2 linked regions of the Tolumonas auensis DSM 9187 genome follow. The protein of the gene in region 2 interacts with the protein of the main gene of each other region in a pairwise test. Links are inferred from orthologs where the notes say so. Each region holds a gene or a part of one and is shown on either strand. Other genes may lie near its edges.

What was found. Proteins that work in one complex are often made in the same cells at the same time.
Region 1: the proteins of hflC (region 2) and ftsH interact in binary tests that used the Escherichia coli proteins (3 or more experiments, as listed by UniProt). The link is inferred for Tolumonas auensis DSM 9187 from one-to-one orthologs.

The regions. Positions count from the first base shown.
Region 1 is NC_012691.1:2,470,449-2,474,214, reverse strand. Bases 484-3,415 are described here. They hold ftsH (ATP-dependent zinc metalloprotease FtsH), read left to right. Parts: upstream 484-948; coding sequence 949-2,883; downstream 2,884-3,415. Other genes in these bases: folP (dihydropteroate synthase), read left to right, coding at 2,942-3,415; rlmE (23S rRNA (uridine(2552)-2'-O)-methyltransferase RlmE), read left to right, coding at 484-906. In the rest of the region: ribosome assembly RNA-binding protein YhbY, read right to left, coding at 1-182; more of rlmE, read left to right, coding at 277-483; more of folP, read left to right, coding at 3,416-3,766. UniProt on the Escherichia coli protein: Acts as a processive, ATP-dependent zinc metallopeptidase for both cytoplasmic and membrane proteins. Plays a role in the quality control of integral membrane proteins.
Region 2 is NC_012691.1:2,607,043-2,610,177, forward strand. The notes cover bases 1-2,999. They hold hflC (protease modulator HflC), read right to left. Parts: upstream 1,946-2,999; coding sequence 1,055-1,945; downstream 1-1,054. Other genes in these bases: TOLA_RS12105 (adenylosuccinate synthase), read right to left, coding at 1-919; hflK (FtsH protease activity modulator HflK), read right to left, coding at 1,945-2,999. In the rest of the region: more of hflK, read right to left, coding at 3,000-3,117.

The sequences.
Region 1 (3,766 bases), 140 kb from region 2 along the record:
AATTTCTTGGTTTCGCGATCAGCGGCAGATACTTTAACCTTGATTAGCTCATGGTGGTTTAGTGCCGCATCTATCTCGGCCAGCACACCTTCAGTCAGTCCATGCTGTCCCAGCATGACAACTGGTTTCAGATCATGAGCCAGTCCTTTCAAATATTGCTTTTGTTTGGTTGTTAAATTCATGGCACTATTTCTTCTTTATTAAATATTGAAAACGCCACATTTTAACCCCATCTACACTTTAATACTAATAGGGTTCGTTCCCAGAGTCGTTTACATGAGTAAAAAGAAGCGTACCGCCAGCTCAACACGTTGGCTAAAAGAACATTTTGATGACAAGTATGTGCAGCAGGCACAAAAACAGGGGCTGCGATCCCGTGCTGTATTTAAAATTGATGAGATTCAGCAAAAAGACAAATTGATCAAACAAGGCATGACGGTCGTAGATCTTGGTGCCGCTCCCGGAGGCTGGTCACAGTTCTGTGTTGAACAGGTCGGACCTCATGGCAGGGTGATAGCATGCGATATTCTACCTATGGATCCAATCGCCGGCGTAGATTTTCTACAGGGCGATTTCCGTGAAGAGGCAGTATTAAGTGCATTGCTGGGACGGGTTGGCGAACAGAAAGTGGATATTATTCTTTCTGATATGGCACCCAATATGTCCGGAACTCCGGCTGTGGATCAGCCACGGTCGATGTATCTGGTGGAACTTGCGCTGGAAATGTGTAAACAGGTTCTGGCTGCCAAAGGCAGCTTTGTGGTAAAAGTGTTTCAGGGTGCTGGTTTTGAAGAGTACCTAAAGGAAGTCAGATCATTGTTTTCTGTGGTCAAAATTCGTAAACCTGATTCATCACGATCCCGTTCGCGGGAAGTCTATATTGTGGCTACAGGTTTCAAACTGTAGTAACCTGAAACTATCTTAGCCATCAATTGCGAGGTTAGAGAATTGAGTGATATGGCGAAAAACCTGATCCTGTGGTTAGTTATCGCAGTAGTACTGATGTCATTGTTCCAGAGTTTTAGTCCCAGTGATAACTCAGGACGGCAGTTGGATTATTCCAGTTTTGTCCGTGATGTGGCACAAGATCAAATTCGTGAAGTGCACATTGATGGCAAGGTAATCAATGGTCAGAAGCGTGACGGTGAGAAATTCACGACTGTTATGCCGATGCAGGATAATCAGCTGATTAATGATTTGCTGAATCATAACGTTCGCGTTGTTGGTGATAAACCTGAAGAGCCTAGCTTGCTGGCAAGCATTTTCATTTCCTGGTTCCCAATGCTTCTACTGATTGGCGTATGGGTATTCTTCATGCGTCAGATGCAAGGCGGTGGCGGAAAAGGCGCCATGTCTTTTGGTAAAAGCAAAGCGCGGTTGATGGGTGAAGATCAGATCAAAACGACTTTTGCTGATGTCGCAGGGTGTGATGAAGCTAAAGAAGAAGTGAAAGAGCTGGTCGATTATCTGCGGGATCCATCCCGGTTCCAGAAACTGGGCGGTAAGATACCTAAAGGTATCCTGATGGTCGGTCAACCGGGTACAGGTAAAACTTTGCTGGCAAAAGCGATTGCTGGTGAAGCTAAAGTCCCGTTTTTCTCCATCTCAGGTTCTGATTTCGTAGAAATGTTCGTTGGTGTCGGTGCCTCCCGTGTCCGTGATATGTTCGAACAAGCGAAGAAAGCATCTCCGTGCATTATCTTTATCGATGAAATTGATGCAGTAGGTCGTCAGCGTGGTGCAGGTCTTGGTGGTGGTCACGATGAACGTGAGCAAACACTGAACCAGATGCTGGTTGAAATGGATGGTTTTGAAGGTCACGAAGCTATCATTGTGATTGCGGCAACTAACCGTCCTGATGTACTTGATCCTGCATTACTGCGTCCGGGCCGTTTTGACCGTCAGGTTGTTGTTGGCTTGCCGGATGTCCGTGGTCGTGAACAGATCCTGAAAGTTCATATGCGCAAAGTGCCACTGGGTGATGATGTTGATGCATCACTGATTGCTCGTGGTACACCGGGTTTCTCCGGTGCCGATTTGGCCAACCTGGTCAATGAAGCCGCTCTGTTTGCTGCACGAGGTAATAAACGTCTGGTTAGCATGGCTGAATTCGAGCGTGCGAAAGATAAGATCATGATGGGTGCCGAACGTAAGTCCATGGTGATGTCTGAATCAGAAAAAGAGATGACGGCATATCATGAGGCAGGTCATGCCATCATTGGTCGTCTGGTACCGGAACATGATCCAGTCTATAAGGTATCGATCATTCCTCGTGGTCGTGCCTTGGGTGTAACCATGTATCTGCCGGAACAGGATCGTTGGAGTCATTCAAAGCAGTATCTTGAGTCAATGATCTCCAGTCTCTACGGTGGCCGTTTAGCCGAAGAAATTATCTATGGCAGTGAAAAGGTAACTACCGGCGCATCAAATGACATTGAACGTGCCACTGAATTAGCCAGAAAAATGGTGACACAGTGGGGGATGTCTGATCGGTTAGGTCCAATGCTGTATGCAGAGGAAGACGGTGAAGTTTTCCTGGGTCGGTCAATGGCCAAAGCGAAGCATATGTCTGATGATACGGCTCGTATTATTGATACCGAAATCAAACAGATCATCAACCGTAACTATGATCGCTCAAAACAACTGTTATTAGATAACATGGATGTTTTACATGCGATGAAAGATGCGTTGATGAAGTATGAAACCATTGATGCACATCAGATTGATGATCTAATGTGCCGCAGAGAGGTGCGGTTACCTGCGGATTATGAGCGTGATTATAATTCGCAGAACGGCGGCGGTGCAGCTACAACAGGCACTGAAAGTAACTCTGCTAATAACGACAGCAATAATAGCTCAACACCTTCTGATACCTCGCATTAGTATTGTTTAGCATTAACCCCAGACAGTTAGTCTGGGGTTTTTTTATTGGAGAAAAATGATGATATTGACTGGCTGTGGACGTGATCTGGATCTGTCGCAACCAAGAATCATGGGGATCCTGAATATAACTCCAGATTCATTCTCTGACGGTTCTCATTTTAATCAACTGGATAAAGCCCTGTTTCGAGCAGAACAGATGGTGGCTGAAGGCGCGGATATTATTGATGTTGGCGGAGAGTCAACCCGGCCAGGTGCAGCTTATGTGTCTGAACAGGAAGAACTGGATCGTGTTGTTCCGATCATTGAACAGTTGTCCCGTAAACTGAATGTTATGATCTCTGTCGATACCTATAAGCCAGCAGTTATGGCAGAAGCCTGCCGTGCCGGTGCTCATCTGATTAATGATATCAAAGCATTACAGGAAGAAGGTGCGCTGAATGTTGCTGCTGCAAGCGATGCACTAATCTGTCTGATGCATATGCAGGGCGATCCGGAAACCATGCAACAGCAACCAGCTTACACAAATGTGATCACTGAAGTGTCATCCTTCCTCAATAACCGGGTGAATGCTTGCCTTCAGGCCGGCATCTCAGCTGAAAAGCTGATTCTCGATCCTGGCTTTGGGTTTGGTAAAACATTAGAGCAAAACTATGAGCTGCTGGGCCGAATGAAAGAATTAGATTTTCAATATCCGGTCTTGGTTGGCATGTCACGCAAAAGCATGATCGGAAACTTTCTGAACTGTTCTGTTGATGAGCGATTATCCGGAAGTATTGGTGCGGCACTCTATGCACTTACGCAGGGCGCGCGTATTATCCGTGTTCATGATGTACGGGCTACCCGTGATGCGGTTCGGGTCTTCTGGCATGCTCAGCAATACCAG
Region 2 (3,135 bases):
GACGTTTACGACCAGTGGTTGCACCATATTCATGGCCTCTGGCACACAGGTTCTCACCGACATCGTCAAACAGTTCTGTTGGGAATGGACCGCCGCCAACACGCGTCGTGTAGGCTTTGGCAATACCCAGTACATATTCAACGAAACGTGGACCATAACCAGAACCGGTAGCAACACCACCAGCAGTAGTATTAGATGAGGTCACATAAGGATAAGTACCGTGATCGATGTCCAGCAGAGTACCCTGCGCACCTTCGAACATGATCTTATCGCCACGTTTACGGGCCTGATCCAGCATCTCAGTTACATCAACGACCATAGAGATCAGCAATGATGCATATTCTTTTACTGCTGCCAGAACGTCTTCATAAGATACGGCTTCAACACCATAGAACTGAGTCAGCTGGAAGTTATGATAGGTCATAACTTCTTTCAGTTTCTCAGCAAAAGTGTCCATGTTGAACAAATCACCGACACGCAGACCGCGGCGGGCAACTTTGTCTTCATAAGCAGGACCGATACCACGACCTGTAGTACCAATCGCTTTATTGCCGCGAGCCAATTCACGCGCTTTATCTAATGCAACGTGATAAGGCAGGATCAGCGGACAAGCTTCGCTTAAGAACAGACGATCACGGACAGGATAACCGCTGCTTTCCAGCTCATTCATCTCTTTCAACAGAGCATCAGGAGCAAGAACAACACCATTACCGATAATACATTTGCAGTTGTCTCGCAAAATGCCTGACGGAATCAGATGCAGAACGGTTTTTTTACCATCGATAACCAGGGTATGACCGGCGTTGTGTCCTCCCTGATAACGTACTACGAATTGGGCTTTGTCGGTCAGCAGATCGACAATTTTACCCTTCCCTTCGTCACCCCATTGGGTGCCTAAGATAACAACGCTTTGACCCATTTTTTTCTGTCTGAAGTGTGGTTAAAAAAGGATTCTAACAAAATTTGAGCAGAGCAGAAATGCTCTTGTGCGAAGTTTAATTAAGAAATTTGCTGACAAGAAAAGAGGGCTTCCGCCCTCTTACTGTATAACCGTTTATTTTGCAGTCACTGGCTGTGAGTTTTTAAGGTATTTAAAGAAATCATTTTCGGTACTCAGGACCATGAAATCCTTACCACTATTGAAGCTGTTTTTGTAAGCATCCAGACTACGCAGGAATGAGAACAACTCCGGATTTTTCCGGTATGTTTCTGCATAAATTTTAGCTGCCTGAGCATCACCCTGACCGCGGGTCTCACGCGCTTTACGCTCTGCTTCCGCAATCATGACGGTGACACGGCGATCGATAGTAGCCCGTAACATTTCTGCCTGTTCTCTACCCTGAGAGCGATGTTCACGTGCTACTGCATTACGTTCGGCCCGCATACGCTGATAGATAGAGTTAGATACTTCCAGCGGAAGATTGATCTGTTTTATCTTCACATCAACAACTTTGATACCCAGCTCAGAAGATCGGGCCATCTGACGTAATGTATCCTCCATTACCTCAGTACGCTGACCAGATACAATATCAGTGATAGTACGGCCACCAATTTCAGAACGTAATCCGTTGTTGATTTTACGCTTCAGCAAAGATTCCGCCTGAACACGGCTACCACCGCCGGTTGCCAGATAAAATTTGGAGAAATCTTCAATTCGCCATTTCACATAAGAATCAATAATCAGATCTTTTTTCTCAGAGGTAACAAAGCGATCAGCCTGTCCATCCAATGTCTGAATACGGGAATCCAGCTTACGGACATCATCAATGAAAGGCCATTTCCAGTGTAAGCCAGGCTCATATACCTTTGGAATATCACTATCGCCTTCACGAATGACTTTACCAAACTGCACGACAATACCGCGCTGGCTTTCGTCAATCACAAACAGTGAAGAAGATGCCAGCATGCCTACGGCAGCCAAACCAATCAGAATATAATTTTTCATTAGTATCTCCCGCTCGTACGGCTGCTATCACGTAAAGGCTGACTGTCAGTTACGCTATCAGTGCCGCTGTCATTCTCTGTAGGTGTATTTGACTGCGTATTATTTACAGTCGAAGAGAGTGACGGGGTCATACTGTCTTTTCTGGTGTTTGTCTGTGTTGCATTCATTTTATCAAGAGGCAGATAAATAACATTATTGTTTCCTTTAGGAACATCAATCAGCACTTTATTTGTCTTCTGATATAACTCTTCCATCGTGTCCAGATACAAGCGTTCACGCGTCAGTTGTGGTGCTGCAATATACTCCGGCAATAACTGGTTAAAGCGGGCAACTTCACCGGTAGCTCTTAATACCACCTGCTCTTTATAGCCCAGAGACTCTTCTTCCAGTCGCTTAACCTGTCCACGCGCTTTTGGTTCTGTTTCACGCGCATAGGCTTCTGCTTCACGGAGGAAACGTTGTTCATCTTCCTGAGCAGAAATAGCATCATCGAAAGCATCTTTAACTTCTTCCGGCGGGCGCGCCGGCAAGAAGTTCACATCAACGATGGCAAGCCCCATGCGGTAAGGTTCAACGATTTCTTCCAGTACCTGCCAGGTATTCTGACGAACCTTCTCACGTCCCCGGGTCAGCAAATCATCCATACTGGTATGACCCACAACATAGCGTAATGCGCTGTCGGTCGCTTCCCGCAGGCTGTTATCAGCATCAGTCACACTAAACAGATATTCACGCGGATTAACAACACGGTATTGCACATCCATTTCGACACGGACAACGTTTTCATCCTGCGTCAGCATAAACCCGGAAGATGGCATGGACTTAACAGATTCCACATCAACAGGTATCACCTTGTCGACAAAGGTCCATTTCCAGCGCAAACCGGGATCGACTGTTTCGTGATATTTACCGAAACGCAGCACGACACCACGCTCAGCTTCTTCAATAGTATAGAAACCACTACCGATCCAAATCACAACTGCCAGTAAAGCAAAAATAATAAGACCAGTACTGCCGCCTGAACTCTGACCACCAAATGTGCCGGTCAATCGCTCCCTGACACTTTTCAGCAGTTTATCTAGATCAGGCGGGATCTGACTTTTCCCTGTGTTCTTCCAGGGGTCTCGATCTTTGTCTTTGTCATTATTGTTTCCAGGCTCATTCCAGGCCATTCGAGTCTCCGTTGATTC